One region of the Plantactinospora sp. DSM 117369 genome, then DNA from elsewhere that is predicted to be linked to it. Evidence: predicted binding sites of a transcription regulator. Region 1 holds the regulator's gene; the other holds the start of a gene.
The links. The regulator HrcA, encoded in region 1, represses chaperone genes, less so after heat shock. The targets are predictions, from matches to a motif close to GGTTNGCACNCTCNNNNNGAGNGTGCNAACC.
Positions count from the first base shown of each region.

Region 2: groES (co-chaperone GroES) is a predicted target of HrcA. The motif match lies at 3,814-3,844, and genes of this name have one in related genera.

Region 1 is NZ_CM132446.1:8,183,731-8,199,131, forward strand. Features, by position in the region: gene ACSMXO_RS34910 (serine hydrolase domain-containing protein) at 1-474, opposite strand, end outside; gene ACSMXO_RS34915 (histidine triad nucleotide-binding protein) at 627-980, opposite strand; gene ACSMXO_RS34920 (SDR family NAD(P)-dependent oxidoreductase) at 1,087-1,848, shown strand; gene ACSMXO_RS34925 (glycoside hydrolase family 3 protein) at 1,977-4,454, shown strand; gene ACSMXO_RS34930 (16S rRNA (uracil(1498)-N(3))-methyltransferase) at 4,519-5,262, opposite strand; gene dnaJ (molecular chaperone DnaJ) at 5,322-6,458, opposite strand; gene hrcA (heat-inducible transcriptional repressor HrcA) at 6,525-7,547, opposite strand; gene ACSMXO_RS34945 (DUF4870 domain-containing protein) at 7,828-8,553, shown strand; gene hemW (radical SAM family heme chaperone HemW) at 8,618-9,841, opposite strand; gene ACSMXO_RS34955 (enoyl-CoA hydratase family protein) at 9,859-10,644, shown strand; gene ACSMXO_RS34960 (hypothetical protein) at 10,732-11,592, shown strand; gene ACSMXO_RS34965 (phytanoyl-CoA dioxygenase family protein) at 11,872-12,774, shown strand; gene ACSMXO_RS34970 (hypothetical protein) at 13,146-13,949, opposite strand; gene ACSMXO_RS34975 (GlsB/YeaQ/YmgE family stress response membrane protein) at 14,238-14,525, opposite strand; gene ACSMXO_RS34980 (NUDIX domain-containing protein) at 14,603-15,211, opposite strand; gene lepA (translation elongation factor 4) at 15,208-15,401, opposite strand, start outside.
Region 2 is NZ_CM132446.1:8,914,231-8,929,631, forward strand. Features, by position in the region: gene ACSMXO_RS38140 (molybdopterin-dependent oxidoreductase) at 1-1,437, opposite strand, end outside; gene groL (chaperonin GroEL) at 1,640-3,286, opposite strand; gene groES (co-chaperone GroES) at 3,367-3,681, opposite strand; gene ACSMXO_RS38155 (THUMP-like domain-containing protein) at 3,931-5,154, shown strand; gene ybaK (Cys-tRNA(Pro) deacylase) at 5,165-5,644, shown strand; gene ACSMXO_RS38165 (sugar ABC transporter substrate-binding protein) at 6,003-7,094, shown strand; gene ACSMXO_RS38170 (ATP-binding cassette domain-containing protein) at 7,262-8,092, shown strand; gene ACSMXO_RS38175 (sugar ABC transporter permease) at 8,089-9,354, shown strand; gene ACSMXO_RS38180 (ROK family transcriptional regulator) at 9,362-10,561, shown strand; gene ACSMXO_RS38185 (DUF1707 SHOCT-like domain-containing protein) at 10,589-10,888, shown strand; gene ACSMXO_RS38190 (copper homeostasis protein CutC) at 11,095-11,838, shown strand; gene ACSMXO_RS38195 (MFS transporter) at 11,816-13,126, opposite strand; gene ACSMXO_RS38200 (winged helix-turn-helix domain-containing protein) at 13,126-13,734, opposite strand; gene ACSMXO_RS38205 (ABC transporter ATP-binding protein) at 13,922-15,401, opposite strand, start outside.

The sequences.
Region 1 (15,401 bases):
CGCCTGGCCGAGCAGCGCGGCCCCGAGGTTGGAGTAGTGGAATCGGCGGGCCGGCGGCAGTACCCGTTCGGCCCGGGCCAGGTCGGCGAGAAACTCGTCGAGTTCCGGGCTGTGCAGGGTGTCCCACACGTCGCCGTACGGCTCGCGCTGTACCCCGGAGGTGTGCGACAGCAGCCGGCGTACGGTCAGCTCGCCGTGTGCCGGTACGTCGAGGTGCGCTCCGATCGGGTCGTCCAGGTCGAGCAGTCCGTCGTCCCGGCACTGCAACACGAGTACGGCGGTGAAGGTCTTCGTCACCGAGCCGATCCGGAACGCCGTGCCCGGGCCCAGCGGGGCGTCGTTGCCGGTGGTGCCGACCGTGCAGGTCTGCAGCGGCCGGTCGGCCCGGTGCAGCGCGGCCGAGACCGCCGGAATCCGGGACTCGGCCTGCGCCTGCCGGACCAGCCGCTCGAACTGCCGGTTTCCCCCGGTCATGATCCCCCCTAGCCCACGATCCCCTCGCCAAGATCACGGATCTTACGCCCGCCCACCTGCGCCGGCCGCCCGCCCACCTGGGGCCCGCCGCCCGCCCAGCGGGTGGCGCGGTGTGCGGCCCGAGCCGCCGGACGGGCCGAGGGGAGGCGCGCTCAGCGGGCCAGCATCGGCCCCAGCGGCTCGCCGCCGAGCACGTGGGCGTGGGCGTGGAAGACCTCCTGCCCGCCGTACGGGCCGGTGTTGAAGATCAGCCGGAAGCCGTCGGCGGCAAGTCCCTCGGTCTCGGCCACCACCGCCGCGGTGCCGAGTACGTCGCCGGCCAGCCCGGGATCGGCCTCGGTCAGGGTCACCACGTCGGCATAGTGCTCCTTCGGGATCACCAGCACGTGCACCGGTGCCTTCGGGTCGATGTCCCGGAACGCGAGCGTGGTGTCGGTCTCCCGGACGACGGTGGCCGGGATCTCGCCCGCGACGATCCGGCAGAACAGACAGTCGGTCTTCATCATCGCCAATCGTAGGGGCTGCCGCTCCCCGGCGCGGTCCGGCCCGACCGTACCCCGTGATGGCCGGCCCGGGCGTCCGGCTCCGGGAGCCGCCCGGCATCATGATCGGATGGCTGGACGAGCGGTGCTGGTGACGGGGGCGTCCCGGGGAATCGGGCGAGCGGTGGCGACGACGTTCGCCGCCGGTGGCGATCGGGTGGCGGTGCACCACCGCGACTCGACCCCGCTGGCCGAACAACTCGTCGCCGCCCTGCCCGGCGAGGGGCACGTGGTGGTCCAGGGCGATCTCGCCGACCCGGACGAGGTACGCGCGATGGTCGACGACGCGGCCGAACGACTCGGCGGACTCGACGTACTGGTGAACAACGCCGGGGTGTTCGGCAGCGCGGACGCGGGGCACCCGATCTTCGACTCCTCCTACGAGCAGTGGCAGCAACAGTGGCGCCGGACCCTCGACGTCAACCTGCTCGGCGCGGCCAACACCATCTGGTGCGCCGCCCGGCACCTGCGGGACCGGGGCGGCCGGATCGTCAACGTCTCGTCCCGGGGCGCGTTCCGGGGCGAGCCGACCCAGCCGGCGTACGGCGCCAGCAAGGCCGGGCTGAACGCGCTCGGCCAGTCCCTCGCGGTGGCCCTGGCCCCGTACGGCATCGCGGTCGCCACCGTCGCGCCCGGTTTCGTCGAGACCGACATGACCAACGAACACCTCAAGGCGCCGCGCGGCGACGCGATCCGGGCGCAGAGCCCGTTCAACCGGGTCGCCCGGCCGGAGGAGATCGCCGCTGCCGTGCACTGGCTGGCCTCGCCCGAGGCGGAGTGGGCCTCCGGCACCATCGTGGACCTCAACGGCGCCTCCTACCTGCGCACCTGAGCCGCCGCCCGGCCGCCGACCGGCGCCGGGCGGTGCCGTCCGGGGGTCGGGGCGGTCCTCGTCGGACAGCGGAAGGCGTCTCCGACTGGCAGGATGATCGATATCCGGCCGGTGGAAGGGGCGCGACGATGACGGTGGATCGGCGGGACGCGGCGACGGTCGACGGAGATGACGCGGCGACGGTCGACGGGGACGACGCGGTGCTGGAACGGGCGCTCGCCGCGCTGGACCTGGAGACCAAGGTCCGGCTCCTCTCCGGCCAGGACTTCTGGACCCTGCCGGCCGTACCCGCGATCGGGCTCGACTCGCTGGTGATGTCGGACGGCCCGATCGGGGTACGCGGCGTCCGCTGGACCCCGGACGACCCGTCCACCGCGCTGCCCAGCCCGACCGCGCTCGCCGCCACCTGGGATCCCGAGCTGGCCCGGCAGGCCGGCCGGATGCTCGCCGCCGAGTGCCGGCGCAAGGGAATCCACCTGCTCCTCGCCCCCACCGTCAACCTGCACCGCAGCCCGCTCGGCGGCCGGCACTTCGAGTGCTACTCGGAGGATCCGCTGCTCAGCGCCGAGATCGGCGTCGGCTATGTCACCGGCGTGCAGGACCTCGGCGTGGGCGCCACGGTCAAGCACCTGGTCGCCAACGACTCGGAGACGGAACGGATGACTGTGGACGTCCGGGTCTCCGAGCGCGCGCTCCGGGAGGTCTACCTCGTCCCGTTCGAGCGGATCGTCGCCGCCGGCGTCTGGGCGGTGATGGCGGCGTACAACGGGGTCAACGGGCACACCATGACCGAGCACGCCGGGCTGCTCCGGGACCTGCTCAGGCGGGAGTGGGGCTTCGACGGGATCGTGGTCTCCGACTGGACGGCGGCGACGAGCACCGAGGCGTCCGCGAACGCCGGGCTCGACGTGGTGATGCCGGCCGTCGGCGATCCGTGGGGCGCCGCGCTGGTCGCCGCCGTGCGCGCCGGCACCGTCGCCGAGGCCGAGGTGGACGAGAAGGTACGCCGGGTGCTCCGGCTCGCCGGCCGGGTCGGGCTGCTCGACGGGGTACCCCCGGCGGTGGACCCGGCCGACCGGCCGCGCCCGCCGGACGGCACCGCCCTGGCGCACGCGGTGGCGGTCCGCTCCTTCGTGCTGGCCCGCAACGACGGCGACCTGCTGCCGCTCGACCCGGGCCGGCTGCGCCGGGTCGCGGTGCTCGGCGCCCTCGCCGACGACGCGCGGATCCAGGGCGGCGGCAGTGCCCGGGTCGCGCCGCCGCACGCGATCTCCCCGCTCGCCGGGCTGGCCGCCGCGCTCCCCGACACCGACCTCGGGTACGCGGTCGGCGCCGACCCCCGGCTCCGGCTACCGGCGGCCGGCGGCGTGGCCTGGACCCCGATCACCGCGACGCTGCGCGACGCCGACGGCCGGGAGCGCTACCGGGCGGAGCTGGACCGGGCGACGGTGCGCTGGATGGGTGACCTGCCGGACGGGCTGCCGCCGGACGAGCTGGCCACCGTCGACCTCACCGCCGTACACACGCCGCGGACCAGCGGCACCGCCCGGCTCTCGATCGAGGGCTTCGGGGTCTTCACCCTCACCGTGGACGGCAGGGAACTCTTCGACGGTCCGGTCTACCACCCGGCCGAGGAGCCCGGCACGGTCTTCCGGGCCGACGTCGAGCGCCGGTTCGAGATCTCCGTCCGGGCCGGCGAACCGGTCGAGGTACGGCTCACCCGGCGGATGGTCGACGGCGACCACCCGGGCTTCGTGTCGTTCACCCTCGGGCATGCCGAGCCCACGGTCGGCTCGGACGACGACCTGCTCGACGAGGCGGTCCGGACGGCCACCGGCGCCGACGTGGCGGTGGTGGTGGTCGGCACCACCGAGGAGGTGGAGTCGGAGGGGTTCGACCGGAGCACGCTGGCGCTGCCCGGCCGGCAGGACGAGTTGGTCTCCCGGGTCGCGGCGGCCAATCCCCGGACGGTGGTGGTGGTCAACGCCGGCTCGCCGGTGCTGATGCCCTGGGCCGACGAGGTGGCGGCGATCCTGCTCACCTGGTTTCCCGGCCAGGAGGCCGGGGCGGCGCTCGCCGACGTGTTGCTGGGTCGGGCGGAACCGGGTGGCCGGCTCCCCACCACCTGGCCACGCCGGCCGGAGGACTGCCCGGCGCTTTCCACCACCCCGGTCGACGGGGTGCTCGACTACACCGACGGGGTCTTCGTCGGCTACCGGGGCTGGCGGGCCGCACCGCTCTTCCCGTTCGGGCACGGGCTCGGCTACACCGACTGGGCGTACGAGTCGCTGACCGTCGGGGCCGGGCCGGATGGGCCGGTCGCGGTGGTCACGGTCCGGAACACCGGCGTCCGCCCGGGCCGCGAGGTGGTGCAGGTGTACGTCGCCCCGGAGGCCATCGATCCGGACCGGCCGGCCCGCTGGCTGGCCGGCTTCGCCGCCGCCGGGGCGGCTCCCGGCGAGGCGGTGACGGTACGGGTGCCGCTGCCGGAGCGGACCTTCCAGGTCTGGGAGCCGGACGGCTGGCGGACCCGGTCCGGCCGGTACCGGGTCGAGGCGGGCCGCAGCGTCGCCGACCGGCGCCTGACCGCCGCCCTCGACCGCTGACCCGGCCCCCTCCCGGACCCCGCCGGGGAAGGCCGGCCACACACTGCCCGAGCACGCCCCGGGGTCACCAGCGGCCGAGCCGGCTGGAGAGCACGGCCAGTGCCGCGACCCCGGCGGTCGAGGTCCGCAGCACCTCGGGCCCGAGCCGGACCGGTACGGCGCCGGCCGAGGCCAGCGTCTCCAGCTCGGCCGGCGACACGCCGCCCTCCGGGCCGACCACCAGCACGATGTCACCGGTCGCGGGCAGCTCGGCGGTGCCCAGCCGGGCCTCCGCCTCCTCGTGCAGCACAAAACCGGCCGCCGCCTCGGCGATCCGCCGGGCCACCGCCCGGGTCGACTCGTCCGGCGCCTGCGCCGATCCGGCGACCACCGGCAGCCAGGACCGGCGGGCCTGCTTGGTCGCCTCGCGGGCGGTCGCCACCCAGCGGTCCCGGGCCCGGGCGCCCCGGTCGCCGCGCCACTGCGCCACCGAGCGCTCGGCCGCCCAGGGCACGATCTCGTCCACCCCGACCTCGGTCATCGCCTGCACGGCCAGCTCGGCCCGGTCGCCCTTGGCGATGCCCTGCACCACCACCAGGCGTGGGTCGGGCGGGTCGGCGTACCGCCGGGAGGTGACCGAGGCGGTCAGGGTGCCCCGGCCGACGGCGGTGACCACGGCGGTCAGGGTGCCGCCGCGCCCGTCGGCGAGCAGCAGCTCCGCACCGGTACGCAGCCGCTGCACGGTCGCGGCGTGGTGCCCCTCCGGACCGTCCAGCGTGACGGAGTCGCCGGGCGGCAGCGACTCGACCAGGAACAGCGGCGCGCTCACGGCGAGCAGGGTAACCGGTCGTCCGGCCGGGGAAGCTGGCCGGCCGGACGACGCGCCCGTCAGGCGTGGCCGTTGAAGGCGTCCCGCATCCGGGAGAAGAAGCCGCCCTGCTTGGTCAGCTCGGCGACCTCCTCGCCCCGGGTCTTGGCGAACTCGCGCAGCATCCGCTCCTGCTCGGCGTCGAGCTTGGTCGGGGTACGCACGTCGAGGTGCACGTAGAGGTCGCCCCGGCCGGTACCGCGCAGGTGCGGCACCCCCCGGGCCCGCAGCCGCAGCGTCGAGCCCGGCTGGGTGCCCGGCTTGACGTCGACCGGCTCCTCGCTGTCCAGCGTCTTGATGGTCAGCCGGGTGCCGAGCGCGGCGGCGGTCATCGGCACGGTGACCCGGCAGTGCAGGTCGTCGCCCTTGCGGGAGTAGACGTCGTGCGGCCGCTCGTGGATCTCGACGTAGAGGTCGCCGGCCGTACCGCCGCCGGGGCCGACCTCGCCCTGCTGGGCCAGCCGGATCCGCATGCCGTCCTCGACGCCGGCCGGGATCTTGACGGTCAACGAGCGGCGGGTACGCACCCGGCCGTCACCGGCGCAGGTGGGGCAGGCGTGCGGGATGACCGTGCCGTACCCCTGGCAGACGGTGCACGGCCGGGACGAGACGACCTGGCCGAGGAAGGTCCGCTGCACCGACTGCACCTCGCCCCGCCCGCCGCACGCCTCACAGGTGGCGAGATGGGTGCCGGGCGCCGTGCCGGCCCCGGAGCAGGTGGTGCAGAGCACGGCGGTGTCCACCGCGATCGGCGCCTCCACCCCGAACGCCGTCTCGTGCAGGTCGAGTTCGAGCCGCAGGATCGCGTCGGCCCCGGGCCGGGTACGCGGACGCGGCCCGCGCGCGCCACCCGCCGCCCCGAAGAACGCGTCCATGATGTCCTGGAAGCCGACGAACGGCCCACCGGCACCGCCCGGGCCGGCACCGGGGCCGCCACCAGGGGCCAGCGGGTCGCCACCGAGGTCGACGATCTGCCGCTTCTGGTCGTCCGAGAGGACCTCGTACGCGGCGTTGATGTCCTTGAACTTCTCGTGTGCCTCCGGATCCGGATTCACGTCCGGGTGGTACTGCCGCGCCAACTTGCGGTAGGCGCGCTTGATGTCGTCGTCGGAGGCGTCCCGGCTGACGCCGAGAATCCCGTAGTAGTCCTTGGCCACTGCGTTCCGTGTCCTCATGTCTGTCTCGCGTTACCGTCCGCCGGTCGTCAGGGTGAGCTTTGGTGGTCAGTTCTGCGCCAGCACGTCGCCGACGTAGCGTGCCACGGCCCGCACCGTGGCGATGGTGCCCGGGTAGTCCATCCGGGTGGGACCCAACACGCCGAGTCCGCCGACGATGGTCGTACCCGGACCGTATCCCGTGCTGACCACCGAGGTGGCCCGCAGATTGTCGATCTCGTTCTCGTCGCCGATGCGTACCTGGAGGGTGTTCGGCTCCACCTCGCCGATCAGCTTGAGCAGGATGACCTCCTCCTCGAGCGCCTCGAGGATGGGCCGCAGCGACCCCTGGAAGTCGAGCAGCCCGCCCCGGGTCAGGTTGGCGGTGCCGGCCATCACGATCCGCTCCTCGTGCCGCTCGACCAGGGTCTCCAGCAGCACCGTGGCGAGCGTGGTCATCGCCGGGCGGAGCCCCGGAGGCACCTCGTCGACCAGCGCCTGGACCAGCGGCGGGGTCTCGGCCAGCTTCTCGCCGCCGAGCCGCTCGTTGACCAGCCGGCGCAGGTCGGTCACGTCGTCGGCGCTGATCGGGGTCGGCAGCTCGACCAGCCGCTGCTCCACCCGACCGGTGTCGGCGATCATGACCAGCATCAGCCGGGTGGTGGAGATCGGCACCAGCTCCAGGTGCCGGACGGAGGACCGGGCCAGGCTCGGGTACTGCACCACGGCCACCTGCCGGGTGAGCTGGGCGAGCAGCCGGACCGTACGGTGCACCACGTCGTCGAGGTCCACCGCGCCGACCAGGAAACGCTCGATCGCCCGGCGCTCGGCCGGGGTGAGCGGCTTGACCCGGGAGAGCCGGTCCACGAAGAGCCGGTAGCCACGGTCCGTGGGGACCCGGCCGGCGCTGGTGTGCGGCTGCCGGATGTAGCCCTCCTCCTCCAGCACGGCCATGTCGTTGCGGACGGTGGCCGGGGAGACCCCGAGCTGGTGCCGCTCGACCAGGGCCTTGCTGCCGACCGGTTCCTGGGTGGCGACGTAGTCCTCCACGATCGCGCGCAGCACGTCGAGCTTGCGGTCGTCGAGACCCATCCTCACCTCCCTGCGACGTCCCGGCCCCGGCTGGGCGAAACGACCGGGGCGGCCACGACGGTCGGGCCAGGTCCGCCCTGGCACTCGACTGTAGCGAGTGCCAGTCTACGACCAAGGCGTACCCGGCGCGATGATCGATTGGAAGGGCTATCCGAACCCGGACAACAGGCTTGCCAGCACACCCTACCCCGGTCGGCCTAGCAGGTACGGTCGGCCATTGTCCAGATTCAATCCGCCGGGCGGCTGGCGCCGGTTGAGCGGGAGTCCTACCGTGACCTCCATGACTGAACCGCCTCGCCCTCCCGGAGAATACGGCGGTCCGCCCCCGGACCCGACCGCCCCGATGAATCCGGGCCAATACCCGACGCCAGGCGAGGGGTACCCCCCGCCCGCCGCACCCCAGTATGGTGCGCCCGGCACGCCCCCGCCGACCTCCGGCGGCGGCACGTACCCGACCTCGGGCGGCGGGACCTACCCGACGTCAGGTGGCGGGACCTATCCGACCTCCGGTGGCGGTTATCCCCCGCCCGGGGGGTACCCGCCACCCGGCGGTTACCCACCCCCCGGCGGCGGTTACCCACCCCCCGGCGGCCAGCCACCGGGCGGCTACCCCGGTGCCGGCTACCCGCCACCGGGCGGCTACCCGGGCAACCCGTACGGCGCCCCGGCACCGTCCGGCTACGCCAACAGCGACGAGAAGACCTGGGCCCTGATCGCCCACTTCGGCGGCATCGTGGTCGGCTTCATCGCCTCGCTCGTCGCGCTGCTCGCCAAGGGCAACGAGTCGCCGACCGTACGCGCGCACGCGGTCGAGGCGCTCAACTTCCAGATCACCTGGGGCATCATCTCGATCGTCTCGCTCATCGTCGGGACCTGCACCCTCGTGCTGATCTTCCTGCCGTTTATCGCCTGGCTGGTGGTGCTGATCTTCTCGATCATCGCCGGCATGAAGGCCAACGAGGGCGTGCTGTACCGCTATCCGATGACCATCCGCATGGTCAAGTAGTACCGATAACGCTGTGCTGGCCCGTGCCGGATCCGGCGCGGGCCGACGCACTGTCGGGGCCGGGTCAGGGCAGCAGGTCCCGGACCACCGCGTCGGCCAGCAGCCGCCCGCGCAGGGTGAGCACGGCCTGCCCCGCCTCGTACGCCGCCCCGTCCAGCAGGCCGGTCTCGCGGGCCCGGGCCGCGCCGACCCGCCCCGCGTCGTCCAGCGCCGCCAGCGGCAGCCCGGTGGCGAGCCGGAGCCGGAGCAGCACCTCCTCCACCTGTCGCTCCCGCGCCGACAGCACCTCCCGGGCCTGCCCGGGGGACTGCCCCGCACCGAGTCGGGCCGCGTAGCTCGACGGGTGCTTGACGTTCCACCAGCGGACCCCGCCGACGTGGCTGTGCGCGCCGGGACCGAGGCCCCACCAGTCGCCGCCGGTCCAGTAGAGCAGGTTGTGCCGGCAGGCAGCAGCCGGCGTGCGGGCCCAGTTGGAGACCTCGTACCAGGAGAAGCCCGCCTCGGACAGCGCCGCCTCCGCGGCCAGGTAGCGGTCCGCCGCCACGTCGTCGTCCGGGTACGCCAGCTCGCCGCGCCGCATCCGGGCGGCCAGCCGGGTGCCGTCCTCGACGATCAGGGCGTACGCGCTGACGTGGTCGACCCCGGCGGCCAGCACCGCCGACAGCGATGCCGCGAAGTCCTCCGCGCGCTCCCCCGGCGTTCCGTAGATCAGGTCCAGATTGACGTGGGCGAAGCCGACCTCCCGGGCCTCCTGCGCGGCCTCGGTGGCCCGGCCGGCGGTGTGCCGGCGGTCGAGGACCGCCAGCACGGGCGGGGCGGCCGACTGCATGCCCAGGGAGATCCGGGTGTAGCCGGCGGCCCGCAGTTCCTTGAGCGACTCCCGGGTCACCGACTCCGGATTCGCCTCGGTGGTGACCTCGGCATCGGCGGCCAGCCCCCAGGTCCGGTCGATGCCGTCCAGGATCCGGGCCAGGTCGTCCGGGGGCAGCAGGGTGGGCGTACCGCCGCCGACGAAGACCGTGTCGACCCGGGCCGGCGGCCGGTCGGCCAGTACCCGGGCGGCCAGCCGCAGTTCGGCGAGCACCTGGTCGGCGTAGCCGTCCCGGCCCGCCGTCCCGCCGAGTTCGGTCGCGGTGTAGGTGTTGAAGTCGCAGTAGCCGCAGCGGCTGGCGCAGAACGGCACGTGCACGTAGACGCCGAAGCCGCGGTCGCCGACCGTGGCCAGGGCGGCGTCGGGCAGCGCCCCGTCGACGGGTACGGGCTCGCCCGCTGGGAGCAGTCCAGGCATATGACTAGTGTGCGGGCATGACCACAGCCCCTGATCCGCTCGTCCGGGTCTCTACCACGCACGGAGTGACAACTCTCACCCTGGACAGCCCGCACAACCGCAACGCACTCTCCAGCACCCTGCTCCGGCAACTGCTCGACGCGCTGGGCACGGCGGCGGCGGACGACGACGTCCGGGTGGTGGTGCTCTCGCACACCGGGCCGGTCTTCAGCTCCGGCGCCGACCTCAAGGAGACGGCGGCGGCGTACCGCGAGGGCACGGTGCCGGTGGCGATGCTCGGTGACGTGCTCGCGGCGATCTGGGAGTGCCCGAAGCCGGTGGTGGCCCGGATCGGCGGGCCGGCCCGGGCCGGTGGCCTCGGCCTGGTCGCGGCGGCCGACATCGCGATCTGCGCCCAGGAGGCGACCTTCGCGTTCACCGAGGTACGGCTCGGGGTGATCCCGGCGGTGATCTCGGCGACCGTGCTGCCCCGGCTGCAACCACGGGCCGCCGCCGAGCTGTATCTGACCGGGGACGTCTTCGACGGTCGTCGGGCGGCCGAGATCGGCCTGGTCACCACGGTGACCTCGGCCGAGGCGCTGGACGAGACCGTCGCCTCGTACTGCCTGGCGCTGGTCCGTGGTGCACCCGGGGCGCTGGCCGGGGCGAAGGAGCTGCTCCGGCGCGGCACGGCGGAGAGCTTCCGGGCCGATCTGGCGGAGCTGCGCGACCTGTCGGTGCGGTACTTCCACTCCGAGGAGGGGCGCGAGGGCGTCGCGGCGTTCGGCGAGAAACGGCCCGCCCGGTGGGTACCCGGCGGCTGACTCCGGCTCCGCCGGCCCTGACTTGGCCGTGACCGGGTCTGGATTTTGGGCAGTCGAAGTAGGCTGTGTCCGACTATCGGGCAGGGGGTGGCGGTGCAGACTCGGGCCATGGTGGCGGCGGGGGTGGCGCTCGCGGCGGTTGCCGGTTTCGGTGTCTACCTGGGCGCCCGCGAGTTCGGGCACACCCTGCCGATACCCAGCGCCGCCCCGGGCTGCGTGGTCGAGGCGGACGGCCGGGTCACGCTGAACGCCGAGCAGATGGCGAACGCCGCGACCATCGCCGCGGTGGGCGTCCGGCGGGACATGCCGGAGCGGGCCGTGGTGGTGGCGCTGGCCACGGCGTTCCAGGAGTCCCGGCTGCGCAACCTGGCCGGCGGTGACCGGGACTCGGTAGGGCTGTTCCAGCAGCGGCCGAGTCAGGGCTGGGGCAAGCCGGAGCAGATCCGGGATCCGCGCTACGCCGCGACCAAGTTCTACAACGCGCTGAAGAAGGTCCGCGGCTGGGAGCAGATGGAGGTCACGGTCGCGGCGCAGCGGGTGCAGCGGTCGGCCTACCCCCGCGCCTACCAGCAGTGGGCGGACGAGTCCGAGGTGCTGACCCGGGCGCTGCTGGGCAATGCCACCGGCGCGGTGGCCTGCACGGTGGGCCGGGAGCCGGCAATGCGCGGGACCGCGGCGGCGGCGGCGCTGACCGCCGGGCTGAAGCTGGACTGGGGCCGGCTGGAGACGTCGGTTCCGGCCGAGTTGACCGGGCTGGCCGTACCGACGACGGATCAGCAGGTGGGCTGGCGCTACGCGCACTGGCTGGTGTCGCACGCCGACGACCACGGGGTGAAGACGGTGCGCTTCGGCGACCTCCAGTGGACGGCGGACGACGGCACCTGGGCGCCGGTCAAGGGCGCGCCGCCGACCCCGCACCAGGTGGTCGCCGAGGTCTTCACCGACTGAGCCTGCTCAGGCCGCGAAGCGGCACCGATCGCCCGGCGATTTTGTTGCACGACCGGGTCACCGCTAACTGGCAGTGATTGCACAAACGGCCAGATCGGCTCGTATACCCCTATTTTCCAACGGACTTGTTGCGCCCTGTCAGGGTCCGGCTGCCCTGCGTACCTCCGGATGGCCTGCGCCGGACGTACGGCGGAGCGCCGAGATGCGGATCTTGCGGAGGGAGCTACGATCGGCAGCCTGTGTGCTCAGAAGAGTTTCACCCTATGGGGAGGGGACGCGGTGTTCGACTACGGCGGCCGCACTGGCTACGAGCCGATCAGTGACACGGATCGCAAGGAGTTCCACGAGCAGGGCTTCCTGTTGCTCCGCAACGTCCTGACCGAGGACCACCGCGCGGCCCTGGAGGCCGCGGTCGACCGGGTCTACGCCGAGGAGAAGGCGGCCGGCAACACCACCAAGGACGGCACGCTGCACCTGCTGGGCTTCCTGGAGCGGGACGAGCTCTTCGGCGAGCTGCTCACCCACCCGATCGCGTTCCCCTACATGTGGGGTCTCGCGGGGTGGAACATCTACACCCACCACAACCACCTGGACGTGACGCCGCCGGCCCTGGAGCCGGAGAAGCCGTACTGGGGCTGGCACCAGGACGGCTACCGGCAGAACTCGGACCCCGAGACGATGGATCCGAACCTGCCCCGGCCGATGTTCTCGCTCAAGGTCGCGTACGTGCTCTCCGACCTGTCGGAGAAGGGCCGCGGGGCGACCAAGGTCATCCCGGGCAGCCACCTGTGGAACTCGCTGCCGCGCCCGGCCGACCTGACGGTGCACAACCCGGACCCCGAGGGCACGGTCGAGATCACCGCCAACCCCGGCGACGCCTTCATCTTCGACCGGCGCCAGTGGCACTCCCGGTCCACCAATCTCTCCACCATCACCCGGAAGATGCTCTTCGTCGGCTACACCTACCGGTGGATCCGGCCGCTGGACGAGCTGCACCCGGACAAGGACGGCGAGTGGTACCAGAACCGGACCCCGGTGCAGCGCCAACTGCTCGGTGAGGGTACGCACACCGCCAACTACTGGGGCATCAACTGGAACGGGTACGTCGACGACGAGATCCCGCTGCGCAAGGAGCTGAAGGAGCGCGGTCTGCTCGACCGCAGCATCCCCTGGCTGCGCTGACCGTCTCCGACGTGACTGTGGCGGCGCCGCCGGTCCAGCCCGGGCCGGTGGGGCCGCCACTTCGTTTTCGGGCTGTCGAGACAAAGCCCTCGGGCGGCCTGCCGGTGATTTTCTGTCCCGTCCACGGGACCCTTTGCCTAACGACACCGGCGCATAACCGTGGGTAATTCATCGACGGTATTGGCAGTTTTACCGACGCCATCCGGAGTGGCCTGGCACACACCACGCCGGGCGGGGCCGTTGTGCCGATCCGGGCGGGCACCGACGGCAACACGGTCGGCGGGTAATCGACTACGGAAGCGCCGGCCAACGCGACGGAATCGTCAAACCATTCATGTTCGGCCGATGGCCGGACCCGCCGTTCGGTGGGGCTAGCCCAGCCGACCGGACATCCGGTAGACGTCAACGAGAAGTGCCCAGAACTCGTTATTCAACGGCTGGCCCTCGTCGTTGGTCAGCCGGTGCGCCGGGCACTTCATGGTCGGGCTGGCCAGCTCCACGCCGTGCGGCGGGACGCTGCCGAACCGGATCCTCCGCTGGCCCTCCGGGCCGACGGCGCGGAACTTGTCGGGCCCGATCCGGAAGGCACCCCGGACGATGTCCGCGACGGTGAACTTCGGGTGCTGGATCTCCGTCGGGTCGCCCGTCAACTGCCTCATCCGGGCCATCTCCTGCTGGTCGTGCAGGACCGAGAGGCTGGCCAGCATGGATGTGCTGCCCCGCAGGGTGTCCGCCAGTTCCTCCCCGGACAGGCCCAGGGTCTCCCGCGCGTACGTCAGCGCGGACTCCAGGCAGATCAACGCCTCCAGCAGGGCGAGGCTGATGTTGCGCTTGAACTTGTGCCGCAGCGAGGCCGCCAACTCCTCGGCACCGGCACCGGGGCGCGGCACCAGCTGGTCCTCCCAGACCACCGCCTCCCGATGCGCGGCCACGACCGCGACGGCACGCTCCAGCACCGGCGTCGGGTGCGCGAACATGCCGTCGACCAGGTCCCGGAAAAGCTGGTCGAGCCTTTGCAGATTGTCGACGAGGTCCCGCCCCGGTGCGGTACGGCGCAATTCTGTCAGCGCATCAGAATCCCGCAACGCCTGGAACCACTCTTCGACCAGGGGGGTGTACGCCTCAAGGTACAGCGCGACCTTGGGATGCCGATCCGAAAGCTGTAGAGGTGACACCCTAACGCTTCCCGGGAGAGAGTCCGTGGACACTTACAGAGCGTAACATGGGGAGATCATTTGAGCAAATGCGAATGAACGATCACAACTATAGGCGGTGCCGGCCAGTCGATCACGACAGTCGATCGTACGGCCGTGGTGAATTTAGCGGTCCGTGGCAGTCGGCGCCAGACCGTCCGGTCGACGTATCGGTCGGCGGCGGAGTCGGCGGGCCGACAGGCCGGGCCGAGATGCCAGCGGGGCGCCGGCCGACTCGGCCGGCGCCCCTTGCTACCGGAGAGCGGGGGCTCAGTAGCGGCTGATTCGCCGACGGCGGCCGACTCCGGCCACCAGGGCCACCGCGACGGCGGCCAGTGCGACCTGGATCAGCAGCTCCATCCAGTCGATGCCGGCCGTCACGGTCGCGATGCCGGCGGCCCGGGCGATGACCGTGCCGAGCAGCGCGGCACCGACACCGATCAGCATGGTCAGCCAGATCGGCATGTCCTGCCGGCCGGGTACGACCAGACGACCGAGGGCGCCGATGACAAGACCGACGATGAGCGCGGTGATGATACCCCAGACGGTGAGTTCCACGGCCGTCCTCCTTCGGATGCGTCACACGTTGTTGTGGTGACTGCTAGGTTCCCGAAGGCTGAAAAGCTCAAACCGACCTAGGCGCCCAGACGTCGCGCCGCGTCCCGAACCGCCGCATCCATCGTGTCGAAGGCCAGCGGCGGCGGATCCACCAGGGAAAACCAGCTCAGCTCGGCAGACTCGGCCGGATCGAGCACGATCCTCGGGGCGTCCAGGGTGGCCAGGAAAAAGTGGTCGAGGACCGGCAGAATCTCGTCCTGGAACTCGTAGCTGCCGACGTACATGCCGAGATGGTCACCAAGGGTGATCGACACCCCGAGCTCCTCCCGGGCCTCCCGTACCGCCGCCTCCACCGGGTGCTCCCAGCCGTCGCAGAACCCGCCCGGCGTCTCCCACCGGCCGATCATCGGTTCCGCTGCCCGGCGCAGGGCCAGGAAGCGCAGATCCGCGACGTCCGGCCCCGTCCCGGGACCGGCCGGCCCTGCCCCGGGACCGGCCGGCCCTGCCCCGGGACCGGCCGGCCCGAGCGACGGAGCGCGGTCCAGGATGACGAGGCCGACGGTCGGGCGGGCGTTGACGAAGAGCTGGTAGCCGCACCGGGCACAGGTGGTCGGTGCGGGGCCGGGCAGTGCCGCCGCACACCGGGGACAGAAGGACGCGCCGGGGCCGTACCCCCGGGGAATCACTTCTTGCCGCCGCCCTTGCCGTCGCCGGAGTCGCCGGTGGAGAGGGCGGCGATGAAGGCCTCCTGCGGCACCTCGACCCGGCCCACCATCTTCATCCGCTTCTTCCCCTCCTTCTGCTTCTCCAGCAGCTTGCGCTTCCGGCTGATGTCACCGCCGTAGCACTTGGCCAGCACGTCCTTGCGGATCGCCC
Region 2 (15,401 bases), 730 kb from region 1:
CGGCTGCCAGTCGCCGTCGTCGACGCGTACCTCCACCTGCCGGACCCCGACGTGCTGCGCCCAGGCCACCCCGGCGACGGTGACCGGGCCGGCCGGCACCGCCCGGCCCGCCCGTGGGGTGTCGATCCGTGACTGGGTCTTGATCGGCCCCCGCGCCGACCAGCCCCGGGGCACCCAGTACGCGTCGAAGTCGGCGAAACTGGTCAGCTCCAGCTCCACCAGCCACTTGCAGGCGGAGACGTAGCCGTACAGGCCGGGCACCACCACCCGGACCGGGAAGCCGTGCGCGATCGGCAGCGGTTCGCCGTTCATCCCGACGGCCAGCATCGCGTCCCGGCCGTCGGTGAGCACCTCGGTCGGGCTGCCGCAGGTCCAGCCGTCCGTGGAGCGGGCCACCACCTGGTCCGCCCCGGGCAGCGGCCCCGCCTCGGCGAGCAGCGGCCCGAGCGGTACGCCGAGCCAGCGGGCGTTGCCGATCAGGTCGCCGCCGACCTCGTTGGAGACGCAGGCCAGGGTGATGTGCCGTTCGATCATCGGCCGGGCGAGCAGATCGGCATAGCTGAGTGTGACGGGGTTGCGCACCCGGCCGTGAATCCGCAACTGCCATCCCTCCGGGTCCACCCGTGGCACCACCAGTGCGGTGTCGATCCGGTAGAAGTCCCGGTTCGGCGTGACGTACGACGACAGCCCCGGCACCGCCAGCTCGGCATTCGCCGGCACCGGCGCCGCCGGGCTGGCCGGGAGCGGCAGCTCGATCGCCGCGCGGGCGGCCGAGACACCCCGCCGGGTCGACAGCCAGCGGCCGCCGAAGCCGCCGACCGCCGCCGCGCCGACCGCGAGCCCGACCCCGGTGAGGAACCGGCGCCGGGCGTACTCGTCCGGGTACGCGGCAGCGGAGGGCGCCACACCGGCCGGTCCGGTCGCCCCGACCGGCGTGGCCAGGGCTCGGCCGAGCGGGCCGGCGACGAAGAGCCGGAGCACGCCGGCCGCGAGTACGGCGCCGACCAGCGAGGGCAGCACGGCGACCGGACCGGCCCCGGGGCGGGTCAGCGCCGCCAGTACGCCGACCGCGCCGAAGAGGGCGATCCCGGCGTACCCGAGGGGCAGCGAGCGCACCGCGACCAGCCCGACCAGGGCGGCGAACCCGGCCAGCAGTACGGCGGTGCCGACCAGGAGTGCGATCTTGTCGTACACGTAGAAGACGTCGACGGCGAACCGCTTGAGCGGTGCGGGCGCCAGGTCCACCACCACGCCGCCGACCGCGACCAGCGGCGCGGAGCGCGCCCCGGTGAGCACCGCCACCGCCTCGGCCGCCCCGACCGCGACGGCCGCGGCGGCCAACCCGGCCAGCGCACCGGCCCGGCGCGGCAGGCCGCCGCGCCGGGCCGGGACGGTCGGTGCCGGTCCGTTACCGTCCAGATCCGGGATCGCCCTCATCCGCCCAGTGTTGCCGGCCGGGCCCGAACGGGAAAGGCACGTCAGAGGTTCGTAATCCCGATGCCGGCGGGCCCGCTCCGGCGCGGAAACGAAGATCCGCGTGAGCGGGGCGCCGGACGTGGAGACTCCCACGCCGGACCGCTCACGCGGATCTCGGTGTCGCGACCGGGGTACGGATCAGCGCGATCCGGGCCCGGACCGGTCAGAAGCCCGGACCGTGCTGGTGGCCGTGCCCGTGACCGTGGCCGTGCCCGCCGGCGGCGGCCGGCTCGGCCTTCTCCGGCTTCTCCACGACCAGGCTCTCGGTGGTCAGCAGCAGCCCGGCGATCGACGCCGCGTTGGTGACCGCGTTGCGGGTCACCTTCACCGGGTCGATGATGCCGGCCTTGGCCAGGTCCTTGTACTCGCCGGTGGCGGCGTCGAGGCCGTTGCCCCAGCCCTGCTCGGCGACCTTCTGCACCACCACGTAGCCGTCGTGGCCGGCGTTCTGGGCGATCCACCGCAGCGGCTCGACCAGCGCCTTGCGGACGATCGAGACGCCCACCTTCTCGTCACCGGTCAGGCCCAGGTCGCCGTCGAGCGCCGAGAGGATCTGCACCAGCGCGGCGCCGCCGCCCGGTACGGTGCCCTCCTCGACCGCGGCCTTGGTCGCGGCGATGGCGTCCTCGATGCGGTGCTTGCGCTCCTTCATCTCGACCTCGGTCGCCGCACCGGCCTTGATCACCGCGATGCCGCCGGAGAGCTTGGCCAGCCGCTCCTGGAGCTTCTCGCGGTCCCAGTCGGAGTCGGACGCCTCGATCTCCTTGCGGATCTGGGTGATCCGCTCGGCGACGTCGTTGTCCCGGCCCCGACCGTCGATCACGGTGGTGTTGTCCTTGTCGACCACGACCCGGCGGGCGGTGCCGAGCACCTCCAGGCCGACCGAGTCGAGCTTGTAGCCCAGCTCGGGGGCGACCACCTCGCCACCGGTCAGGATCGCCATGTCCTGGAGCATCGCCTTGCGCCGGTCGCCGAAGCCGGGCGCCTTCACCGCGCAGACCTTGACGGTCTTGCGGATCGCGTTGACCACCAGGGTGGAGAGCGCCTGCCCCTCCACGTCCTCGGCGATGATCAGCAGCGGCTTCGCGGTCTGGAGGACCTTCTCCAGCAGCGGCAGCAGCTCCTCGATCGCGGAGATCTTCTGGGTGGTGATCAGGATGTACGGCTCGTCGAGCACCGCCTCCTGCGCCTCGGTGTCGGTGACGAAGTTCGGCGAGATGAAGCCCTTGTCGAACTGGAGGCCCTCGGTGACCTCCAGCTCGGTGGCCAGGGTCGAGCCCTCCTCGACGGTGATCACACCGTCCCGGCCGACCTTCTCCATCGCCTCGGCGATCAGGTCGCCGATGGTGGCGTCCTGGGCCGAGATGGTCGCCACGTGCGCGATCGACTCCCGGCTGCCCACCTCGACGGCCTTCTCCAGCAGCGCCGAGGAGATCTTCTCGGCCGCCAGGTCGATACCGCGCTTGAGTGCGGCGGGCCCGGCGCCGGCGGCCACGTTGCGCAGGCCCTCCCGGACCATCGCCTGGGCCAGCACGGTGGCGGTGGTGGTCCCGTCGCCGGCGACGTCGTTGGTCTTGGTCGCCACCTCCTTGACCAGCTGCGCGCCGAGGTTCTCGTACGGGTTGGTGAGCTCGATCTCCTTGGCGATGGTCACGCCGTCGTTGGTGATCGTCGGGGCACCGAACTTCTTGTCCAGGACGACGTTGCGCCCACGCGGGCCGAGAGTGACCTTGACCGTGTCCGCGAGCGTGTTGACACCGTGCTCCAGCAGGTGCCGGGCGTCATCCGAGAAGCTCAGAATCTTCGCCATTGTGTTAACAGGGTCCCTTCACGCAGCGCTGCCCCGGCCCGGCGGGGCCGGTCCGGGGCAGCGTCAGTGGATCAGTCAGATCACTTCTCGATGACGGCGAGGACGTCGCGGGCGGAGAGCACCAGGTACTCCTCGCCGGCGTACTTGACCTCGGTGCCGCCGTACTTCGAGTAGATGACCGTGTCGCCGACCTTGACGTCAACCGGGATCCGGTTGCCGTCGTCGTCGAAACGGCCGGGGCCGACAGCGAGGACGGTGCCCTCCTGCGGCTTCTCCTTGGCGGTGTCGGGGATCACGATGCCCGACGCCGTGGTCGTCTCAGCCTCGTTCGCCTGGACCAGGATCCGGTCCTCGAGCGGCTTGATCGCAACCTTGGTCGCGGTAGTCACGGGCATACCCTCCTGGGGTACTTGGTTTCTGTACCGGCCGGCGAGCCGACCAGCGTCAATCTGCCACATGCCACCGGGCGGGTCCGTCGTCGCGGGTGCCGGTCCGCCTGGCGTTCAGCTCCCGGACAACGGCCCGAAAGCTGGCACCCTCGGTTTGAGAGTGCTAACCGCAGGTTATGCCGACGGCTAGCACTCCGTCAAGGAGAGTGCCAACCCGACACGCCTGTCGGAGACCCTGGCCGGCACAATGCTCCGGTGGACTCCGAGCAGCTCGCCGCGCTGCGTACCCCAGCGGGGGAAACCGCGCTGGCCAGGGCCGCCGAGCTGGCCGGCGGCGACCCGCTGGCCGCGGCGGCCGCGCTGCGCTCGGCCGGGGTGCCGGCCGGACTGGCCGCCGCCGCGCTGACCCAGGCCGAGCTGCGGCGCCGGGCGACCGCCAAATTCGGCCCGGAGGCGGCCGGGATGTTCTTCACCCGGACCGGGCTGGAACAGGCCACCCGGCCCGGGGTCGCGGCGCGCCGGGCCGCCCGGCTGCGCGCCGCCGGGGTACGCACCCTGGTCGATCTCGGCTGCGGCCTCGGCGCCGACGCGCTCGCCGCCGCCCGGGCCGGCATCCGGGTGTACGGCGTGGAGGCCGACCCGGTCACCGCGGCGATGGCCGCCGCGAACGCCGGGGCGGCCGGGGTGGCCGACCGATTCACCGTGACTCTCGGCGACGCGACCCGGTTCGACCTCACCGCCATCGACGAGCCGGTCGACGCGGTGTTCTGCGATCCGGCGCGGCGGACGGCCGGTACCGGCCGGCGGATCTTCGACCCGGCCGCCTACTCCCCACCCTGGGACTTCCTGCTCGGCCTGGCCGGCCGGGTCCCCCGGACGGTCTTCAAGGTCGCACCCGGGATCGACCACCGGCTGCTGCCGGCGGGTGCCGAGGGCGAGTGGGTCAGCGTCGGCGGCGACCTGGTCGAGGCGACCGTCTGGTCCGGCCCGCTCGCCGCCGCGCCCCGCCGGGCCACCCTGCTGGCCGGAACGGCGGTGCACGAACTGACCGGCGACGGCACCCGGCGGGCCCCGGTCGGCCCGGTCCGGCGCTACCTCTACGACCCGGACCCGGCGGTGGTCCGCGCGCACCTGGTCGCCGAGTTCGCCGGTACGGTCGGCGGCACGCTCGCCGACCCCGAGATCGCGTACGTCTACGCCGACGCCGCCCGCCCCACCCCGTACGCCCGGTGCCTGGAGGTGGTCGAGTCGCTGCCGTTCTCGCTGAAGCGGCTGCGCGCCCGGCTGCGGGACCTCGACGTCGGGCGGGCGGAGATCCTGAAGCGGGGTTCCGCGCTGGAACCGGAGCGGCTCCGCCGCGACCTGCGGCTGGCCGGCAGCGAGCCGATCAGCCTGGTGCTGACCCGGATCGCCGACGCCCCCACGGTGCTGCTCTGCCGTCCGGTGCCGGCCCCGGAACCGGCCGCCCCGACCGGGTAGGGTGCGGATCGTGGCGGGCAGGGGCACCCCGGCGACCGCGCTGCTGGCACGGCAGCGGGTCCCGCACACCCTGCACCCGTACGACGTCGCGCCGGACACCCCGAACTACGGCGCCGAGGTGGCGGCGGCGCTGGGCGTACCGCCGGAGCGGGTCTTCAAGTCGCTGGTCGCCAGCGTCGACGGGGTGCTAACCGTGGCGGTGGTACCGGTCACCGGCGAACTCGACCTCAAGACGCTGGCGACGGCGGTCGGCGGCAAGCGGGCGTCGCTGGCCGACCGGGCGCTGGCCGAGCGGACCACCGGCTACGTCCGGGGCGGGATCAGCCCGCTGGGTCAGCGCAAGGCGCTGCGTACCGTGGTCGACGCCTCGGCCGAGCGCTTCCCCACCATCTACGTCTCGGCGGGCCGCCGCGGGCTGGAACTCGAACTCGCCCCGGCCGACCTGATCCGGCTCACCTCCGCCACCATCGCACCGGTCGCCGCGCCCTGATCCCGGCCGGGCCGCGCCGGGTGCCCGGGACGCCAGGCGCCACGAACGATCAATTCCGGCGTATCGCCGCTGGCCAATGCCGGGATGTCCGTCACGTTGCCGAATTGTTATCCGCAACAACAAACTCGTGGCCTCGGCGACCTTGCCCCGAAGAACCCTCGCGCAATACGTTGCCGGACACAACAAAAGTGAGGCGGGCGGTCGCCACGGCCCACCAGAGACTCTGCCGGAGCGCGACCGGCGGAGCCGCTGGCGAGGCAGCCCAACGGGGGGAGGCCACCGGGCAGCACGGCGACCCGCTCGGGCGTACCACCGCTCCGACCCGAGACACCACACCCACCCCGAAAGGACCCGTGCAATGCGCAGAGGGATCCTCACCATCGCTGCCGTGGGCCTGCTGGCCACGGGCGGCCTCGCCGCCTGCGGCGACGATTCCGGCGGCGAAGGTGGCAACGCCGCCGTGCCGATGATCGGCGTCATCCTCCCGGACAGCGCCTCCTCGGTCCGCTGGGAGACCGCGGACCGCAAGTACCTGGAAGCGGCGTTCAAGGCCGCCGGCGTCAAGCACACCATCCAGAACGCCCAGGGCGACAAGGCACAGTTCCAGACCATCGCCGACCAGATGATGACCGAGGGCGTCAACGTCCTGATGATCGTCAACCTGGACTCCGGCACCGGCAAGGCGGTGCTGGACACGGCCAAGACGCAGGGCGTGCTCACCATCGACTACGACCGGCTGACCCTGGGCGGCTCGGCCGAGTACTACGTCAGCTTCGACAACGAGGGCGTCGGCAAGCTCCAGGGCGAGGGTCTGGTCAAGTGCCTGACCGACAAGGGCGCCCAGAAGCCGGTCATCGCCGAACTGAACGGCTCGGAGACCGACAACAACGCCACGCTGTTCAAGAACGGCTACGACGGCGTACTCAAGCCCAAGTACGACTCCGGCGAGTACGTCAAGGGCCCGGACCAGTGGGTGCCCGCCTGGGACAACGCCCAGGCCGGCACCATCTTCGAGCAGATGATGACCCAGCAGAACGGCAAGATCGACGGCGTGCTGGCCGCGAACGACGGGCTGGGCAACGCGGTCATCTCCGTGCTGAAGCGGAACAAGCTCAACGGCAAGGTCCCGGTGACCGGCCAGGACGCCACCGTGCAGGGCCTGCAGAACATCCTCGCCGGTGACCAGTGCATGACCGTCTACAAGGCGGTCAAGAAGGAGGCCGACGCGGCTGCGGAGCTGGCGATCGCGCTGGCCAAGGGCGAGAAGAAGGCCGCGCCCACCACGGTGCGGGACCCGGAGGGCAACCGGGACGTGCCGGCGGTGCTGCTGGAGCCGAAGGCCATCTACAAGGAGAACGTGAAGGACGTCGTCACCGACGGCTACGTCAGCAAGGAAGAGCTCTGCACCGGTGCCTTCGCCGCCGCCTGCACCGAGGCCGGCATTAGCTGACCTGGAGCACGGCATCGGGCTCGACCGGCCCCGCCGAGACGCCGCCCGGTACGGAACCATCCGTACCGGGCGGCGTGCTCGCCACCAGAGAGACTGGACCGGACCCGTGATCGGACACCCCGCGATCGGTACCCGCCACCGGACACCCGCGTAAAGGAGACCAACCCGTGTCCGCGACACCCCTGCTGGAACTGCGCGGGATCGACAAGAGCTTCGGTCCCGTCCAGGTCCTCCGCGACGTCAACCTCTCGGTCAATCCCGGCGAGGTGACCGCGCTCGTCGGCGACAACGGCGCCGGCAAGTCCACCCTCGTCAAGTGCGTCGCCGGCATCTACTCGGCCGACGGCGGCGAGATCCTCTTCGAGGGCCGACCGGTGCACATCCACAACCCCCGGGACGCCGCCACCCTCGGCATCGAGGTCGTCTACCAGGACCTCGCGCTCTGCGACAACCTCGACATCGTGCAGAACATGTTCCTCGGCCGGGAGAAGCGCCGCGGCCTCGTCCTGGACGAGCCGACCATGGAACAGATGGCCGCCGAGACCCTGGCCGGGCTCTCCGTCCGGACCGTGAAGTCGCTGCGACAGCACGTCTCCAGCCTCTCCGGCGGGCAGCGGCAGACCGTGGCGATCGCCAAGGCCGTGCTCTGGAACAGCCGACTCGTCATCCTCGACGAGCCGACCGCCGCGCTCGGCGTGGCGCAGACCGCCCAGGTGCTCGAACTGGTCCGCCGGCTGGCCGACAACGGCCTCGCCGTGGTGCTCATCTCGCACAACATGAACGACGTCTTCGCCGTCTCCGACCAGATCGCCATGCTCTACCTCGGCCAGATGGTGGCGCAGCTGCGGACCAGCGACGTCACGCACGCCCAGGTGGTCGAGCTGATCACCGCCGGGCGCAGCGGCGGCCTCGGGCTGACCGGCGAGAACGGCAACGGCAACGGCAAACACGACACCCCACCCAGCACCGAGACCACGAGCGCAGGAGCCGACAGATGAGCCCCGCCCCTCCCACCACCGTGGTGCCGCCGGTCGAGGTGCCGGCCGCGCCGGCGCCCACGGTCGGCAGCCACGTCCGGGACTATCTGGCCCGGGTACGCGGCGGCGACATGGGCGCGCTGCCGGCGGTACTCGGCCTGATCGTGCTCTGCGCCGTCTTCGCCGCGCTGCGCCCCAACTTCATGACCGAGGGGAACTTCGCCAACCTGTTCACCCAGGGCGCGGCGGTGATGCTGATCGCGATGGGGCTGGTCTTCGTCCTGCTGCTCGGCGAGATCGACCTCTCCGCCGGCTTCGCCAGCGGGGTCTGCGCCGCGGTACTCGCCCAGTTGGTCACCCTGCAGGGCTATCCCTGGTACGTCGCGGTCGCCGCCGCACTCGTCACCGGAGTGGTGATCGGGCTGGTCATCGGCTTCCTGGTGGCCAAGGTCGGCATTCCGTCCTTCGTGGTCACCCTGGCCGCGTTCCTCGCCTTCCAGGGCATCGTGCTGCTGCTGATCAAGGGTGGCACCAACGTCTCGATCCGGGACGACGTGCTGGTGGCGATCGCCAACCGGAACATGCCGCCGTGGCTCGGCTGGGCGCTGACCCTGCTCGGCGTCGCCGGCTACGCGGTCGTACAACTGCTGCGGCACCGCAACCGCAGCGCGCTCGGCCTGGTCACCGCGCCGCTCGCCGTGGTATTGATCCGGATCGGCTCGCTGGCGGCGATCGCCGGCACCGCCGTGTACCTGCTGAACCTGGAGCGCAGCCGCAACGTGCTCGTCTCGCTCAAGGGCGTACCGATCGTGGTGCCGATCATCGTGATCCTGCTGGTCGTGCTCACCTTCGTACTGCAACGCACCGCGTACGGCCGGCACGTCTACGCGGTCGGCGGCAACCGGGAGGCGGCGCGGCGGGCCGGCATCGACGTGGACCGGATCCGGATCTCGGTCTTCGTGATCTGCTCGACGATGGCGGCGATCGGCGGGATCGTGGCGGCCAGCCGGGCCACCTCGGTCGACGCCAACACCGGGGGCAGTAAGGTCCTGCTCTACGCGGTCGGCGCGGCGGTGATCGGCGGCACCAGCCTCTTCGGCGGCAAGGGCCGGATCGTGGACGCGGTGCTCGGCGGCGCGGTGATCGCGGTCATCGACAACGGGATGGGGCTGCTCGGCCGCAGTTCCGGCTTCACCTTCGTGGTGACCGGCCTGGTGCTGCTGCTGGCGGCCAGTGTGGACGCACTCTCCCGACGCCGGGCCGCCGCGACCGGTAATCGATAGGGGCACGATGCGCGCAGGGCCGAGCCAGGAGGAGATTCGCCGGCAGAATCTCGGCGCGCTGCTGCGTTACGTCCACATCCACGGCGCCACCTCCCGGGCGGAGCTGACCACCTCGCTCGGGCTGAACCGGAGCACCATCGGCGCGCTCACCGCCGAACTGGCCGCCGCCGGCCTGGTCAGCGAACGGGCGCCCCGGGAGACCGGGCGGGCCGGACGGCCTTCGCTGGTCGTCCGGCCCGAGTCGGGGCGGGTCTTCGCGTACGCGTACAGCATCGAGGTGGACCGGCTGCGGGCCGCCCGGATCGGGCTCGGCGGGGTGGTGCTGGACCGCCGGCAGGCCGAGCGGCCCCCGGGGTTGCCGGCGGTGGAGAGCCTGCCGCTGCTGGCCGGCTTCGTGAAGGAGATGCACCAGGCGGTACCGGCGGGCTCGGTCTACGTCGGCAGCGGCGTGGCGGTCTGCGGGCGGTTGCGCCGCCCGGACGGCGCGGTGCACGTCCGGCCGGAGAGCGCCGGCTGGGCCGGCCGCGGCGAGCTGGACAAGCCGCTGGCCGAGGCGCTCGGTGAACTGCTGCCGCAGGAGCGCCCGGTGCTGGTCAGCAACGCCGCCGACGCGAGCGCGGTCGCCGAACACGCCCGGGGCGCGGCCAGCGGCTACGACGACGTCATCTACCTGCACCGGGACGTCGGCATCGACGCCGGGATCATCGTCGGCGGCCGGCGGCTGACCGGGCAGGGCGGCTACGCCGGGGAGGTCGGCCACATGGTGGTGAACCCCGGCGGAAGCCCGTGCGGCTGCGGCTCGTACGGCTGCTGGGAGACCGAGATCGGCGAGTACGCCCTGCTGCTGGCGGCCGGCCGGGACGACGCCGTGGGCCGGGAGGCCGCCCTGCGGGTGGTCGACGCGGCCGCCCGGGGTGACGCGAACGCGCAGGCGGCGGTCCGGCAGATCGGCGACTGGCTCGGGTTCGGCGTGGCGAACCTGGTCAACATCTTCAACCCCGGGGTGGTCATCTTCGGCGGCACCCTCCGGGACGTCTACCTCGCGGCAGCGGCCCGGGTGCGCAGCCGGCTCAACTCGCTGGCCCTGCCCACCCCGCGCGAGCAGGTACGCCTGCGTACCCCGCAGCTGGGCGAGGACGCCGCGTTGGTCGGCGCCGCCGAGCTGGCCTTCGAGCACCTGCTCGCCGACCCGCTCGACGCGGGCTGACCGGGCACCGGGCGTACGCTGTCCGACGTGGACGGGCAACTGCGGGCCTCCGACTCCGATCGGCAACGGGTGGTCGCCGACCTGCAACGGCACACCGAACAGGGCCGGTTGAGCCTGGACGAGTTCTCCGAGCGGGTCGGCGCGGTCTACACCGCGCGTACCCTCGGGGAGCTGGCCACCGTCATCCGGGACCTGCCGGCGGCGCCGGCCGTCACCGAGCCGGCCGGCGGCGGCAGCACCGGTGCCCGGCGGGAACTGCTGATCGTCTTCGCCGTCGCCGCCGCCACCCTGCTCCTGCTGGTGATCTTCATGGCGGTCACCCGCTGATCGGCGCCGGCCCGATCGGCATCACCCCCTCGGCCAAGGCCGGTGCTTTGTCCGGTTAACCGGCGCGGCGTCGCGTTCCGTACCGCACGCCGGCCCACCGAACGCGTTCTTTCCCACATGCGGTTGCGATGATCGATGGTGCACCCTTGGATAGCCCCGGTTGGTTCGGGTTTGTCAACTTGGTTCGGTCATTGGAGAAGGCTGGCATGAGCACGTTCGAGATCTGTGTCGACAGCGTCGAGGGGACGCTGGCGGCGGAGCGGGCCGGCGCCGACCGGGTGGAACTCTGCGCGGGGTTGTTCGAGGGCGGGTTGACCCCCAGCATCGGCACCATCGAGCTGGCCCTGCGGCACGCGGAGCGGATCCGGGTGCACGTGCTGGTACGCCCCCGGGGCGGGGACTTCATCTACTCCCCGTACGAGGTCGATGCGATGGTCCGCGACGTGCAGGCCGCGGTGACGGTGGGCGCGCACGGGGTCGTGGTCGGTGCGCTGACCCCGGAGGGCGACGTCGACGTACCCACCATGCGCCGGCTGCTCGCGGCGGCCGACGGCGCGAGCGTCACCTTCCACCGGGCGTTCGACATGGTCCGGGACCCGTTCGAGGCGCTGGAGCAACTGATCGAGCTGGGCATCCCCCGGGTGCTCACCTCTGGTCAGGAGGAGACCGCGCTGGCCGGTGCTCCGCTCATCGCCGACCTGGTCGGCAAGGCCGCCGGCCGGATCGCGGTGATGGCCGGCGGCGGGATCAACGAGCGGAACATCGCCCGGATCGTCGCCGCCACCGGCGCGGACGAATACCACTTCACCGCGCGGGTCAGCTCGGACGGGCCGGCGATCCACCGCAACCCGGTACCCCGGATGGGTGGGGTGTTGAGCCGCCCCGAGTACCAGCGCTCGGAGACCTCGCCGGAGCGGATCGGCCGGATCATCGGCGCGGTGCACCGGTAACCTCCGCCCCGGCCGGCGCTGTCGCCGCCCCGGCCGGTGTCTCGGCGGGCGGTGTCGGTGGCCGGTCGAGTTCGCGCCAGACCGGCATCACGAACGGCATCAGCGTCACCAGCAGGTACGCGCCCGCGAACGCCAGGCAGGCGACCGGCAGCCGCAACTCCTGTACGGCGAGCCCGCCGAGCAGCCCACCGAGCGGGATGCCGGCCCAGGCCGCCGCCTGCGCCAGCCCGAGCACCCGGGCCCGGAGCGCCTCGGGAATCCGTTCGAAGCTGACCGCGCCCAGGATCGGGTTGATCGCCGCGACGGAGACTCCGGCGACGAACGAGACCAGATAGATCACCCAGAGCCGGTCCAGCAGGGCGAGCGCGACGAACCGGGGTGCCCCGGCGAGCAGGAACCCGACCGCGAAGACGGCGAACCGCGGCACCCGGTCCGCCACGACGGTGAAGACCGCGTTGCCCAGCACCGCGCCCAGGGCGAAGGTCGCGGTGAGCAGGCCGAGCGCCGTCGACGACCGGACCACCTCGGTGGCCCAGACCGGGGTGAGCACCGCGGTGTACGCCGCATCGGCCAGGTTGGTCACCAGCAGCATCAGCACGATGCCGTGCACGAGCCGGTCGTGGCGTAGATAGCGCAGACCGGCCCGGAGCGCGACCAGATAGGGCTCCCGGCCCGGCGCGGCACCGTCCCGTGGCATGGATTCCACTGCGGACCGGTGATGTGGCACGGCGAGGGCCACCAGGACCGCCCCGACCAGGAAGGTCCCCGCGTCGAGGAGCAGCACCAGCGGGGCGTCGAGCACGGCGATGAGCAGCCCGGCCAGCGGCGCGCCGAGCAGCGTGGCGAGCCGGCTGAGCCCGTCGTGCAGGCTGGTCGCCCGGGTCATCGGAGTGCCCGCCGCCGCCACGGTCTCCGGGAAGACCACCCGCTTGGCGGTGTCGCCCAGCCCACGCAGCAGCCCGGCCACCGCGACCAGGCCGATCAGCGTACCGAACCGGAGCAGACCGGCCAGGTGCAGCAGCGGGACGGTGGCCACCGCCGCCGCGCTGCCCAGATCGGCGACGATGCTGGTCCGGCGGGCACCGACCCGGTCGATCAGCGGCCCGCCGAGGGCGCAGGCCAGCACGTACGGAAGCATTTCGGCGAACGCGACCACGCCGGTCCGGACGGCGCTGCCGGTGACCACGAGGGTGAACCAGGGCAGCGCCACCATGCTCATCCGGCTGCCGACCAGGGAGACCCCCTCGGCGACCAGCAGCCCGACCAGTGGTCGGCGGTCCCGGGCCATCAGCCCGCCTCCCCCGGCCGATCGCCCTCCTCCGGCCGATCGCCGCCGCGCCGGACGAACGGCATCAACTGGGCCTGCACCACGAACGGCTCGGCGTCGTCCGGTGCCGTCACGCCGGGCTCGTCCCGCCGGTACCGCCCGATCAGCTCGGTCAGCGCGTCGGAGAACTCCTGCGCCTCGGTCGGGGTCAGCCGGAGCTGCCAGTTGCTCAGGGTGGAGGCCCGCCCCCACTCCTCCGACAGGCTGGGCAGCTCGTTCAACCACCGGTCGACCCGCTCGGCGTAGAGCGCGGCGACGGATCGCAGGTACGTCTCGACGTCGGGGAGCGCGTCCCGACCGACCTCGCTGTCGAGCCGGGTGTTCCGGTGCGCGGCCCGCCACCACCGCTCGCGGCCGGCACCGCGCCCGGGCTCCTCGACCACGAAGCCGTACTGGGCGAGTTGTCGCAGGTGGTAGCTGGTGGCACCGGTGGACTGACCGAGCCGCTCGGCGAGCAGGGTTGCCGTGGCCGGCCCATGTTCGCGCAGTGTGTTGAGTATCCGGACCCGCAGCGGGTGGGCGAGACCGCGCAGTGACGTCGGGTTCAGCCGCACTTCGTCCCTAGACATGTTGGCAAAGGTATCCTTGCAAAGTCTTCTTTGCAAGCATCCCGCCCACGTTCACGCCGAGCGACGGGTCGGGGCGGCGCGGGTCAGGGCGGCCCGGGTCAGGGCGGCGCCGGTCGGCCGGTGCGGGTCAGGGCAGCGCGGGTCAGGGCAGCGCGCGGTTCGGGCGGCGCGGTTCGGCCGGTGCGGGTCAGGGCCGGTCGCCGTGCCAGGAGCGCCAGAGCGCGGCGTACGAGCCGCCGGCGGCGACCAGCTCGGCGTGCGGGCCCAGCTCGGTGATCCGGCCGTCCTCCACCACGGCGACCCGGTCGGCGTCGTGTGCGGAGTGCAGCCGGTGTGCGATCGCGATCACCGTACGGCCGCGCAGCACCGCGGCCAGCGAGCGCTCCAGGTGCCGGGCCGCCCGGGGGTCGAGCAGCGAGGTGGCCTCGTCGAGTACCAGGGTGTGCGGGTCGGCGAGGACCAGCCGGGCGAGCGCGAGCTGCTGGGCCTGGGCGGCGGAAAGCGGATGCCCGCCCGCACCGACCTCGGTGTCCAGCCCGGCGGGAAGCTGCTCCGCCCAGTCCAGCGCGTCGACGGCGGCGAGCGCCGCGCGTACCCGGTCGTCGGTCGCGTCCGGCCGGACCATGGTGAGGTTGTCGCGCAGCGTACCGAGGAAGACGTGGTGTTCCTGGGTGACCAGCGCGACCTCGGTACGGAGGTCGGCCAGCGGCAGGTCGGCGAGCGGGACGCCGCCGACGGTGACCGAGCCGTGCCCCGGCCGGTGGATCCCGGCGAGCAGCCGGCCCAGCGTCGACTTGCCGGCCCCGGACGGACCCACCATCGCCAGCCGTTCGCCCGGGGCCACGCTCAGGGTCACGCCGTGCAGCACGTCCCGCCCCGGCTGATAGGCGTAGCGCACGTCCCGGGCGACCAACCGCTGGTCGGCCGGGCGGGCCGCCGGCTCGTCGGCCGGGGCGTCGTCGGGGCGCCGGGCCACCCCGAGCAGCCGGGCCAGCGACGCGCCGCCGACCTGCACCTCGTCCAGCCAGGAGAGCAGCCGGTCGATCGGGTCCATCAACTGCTGGACGTAGAGGGTGGCGGCGGTGACCTCACCGAGCGTCACCCAGCCCTCGATGTAGAACCAGCCGCCGAGGACCAGGGTCGCGACGACCGGCAGCACGTAGCCGGTCTCGGCCAGTGGAAAGAAGACGGTACGCAGGAAGAGGGTGTAGCGCTCGGCCGCGTACGACCGGCCGATGTCGGCGTCGGTGCGGGCCCGGCGCCGCGCCTGCTGCCGGAGCGCCTCGGTGGTCCGCGACCCCTCCACCGTCTCGCTGATCCCGTCGGTGATGTCGGAATAGGCGGCGTTCTCCGCGAGATAGCCGGGGGTGGCCCGGCGCAGGTACCAGCGGGTGGCCAGCACCAGGATCGGCACCGCGACCAGGGCGGGCAGCATCAGCAGCGGGTCGGTCAGCAGCACCGCGCCGATCACGGCGACCGCCGTCAGGACCGCGATCAGCGTCTCCGGCACGGCGAACCGGACCGACCGGGACAGCGCGGCGACGTCCCGGCTGCTCCGGGTCAGCAGGTCACCGGTGCCGGCCCGCTCCACGGTAGACAGTGGGATGGCCAGGATCCGGTCGACGAACTCCTCCCGCAGCTCGGCGAGGATCCGTTCACCGAGCCGG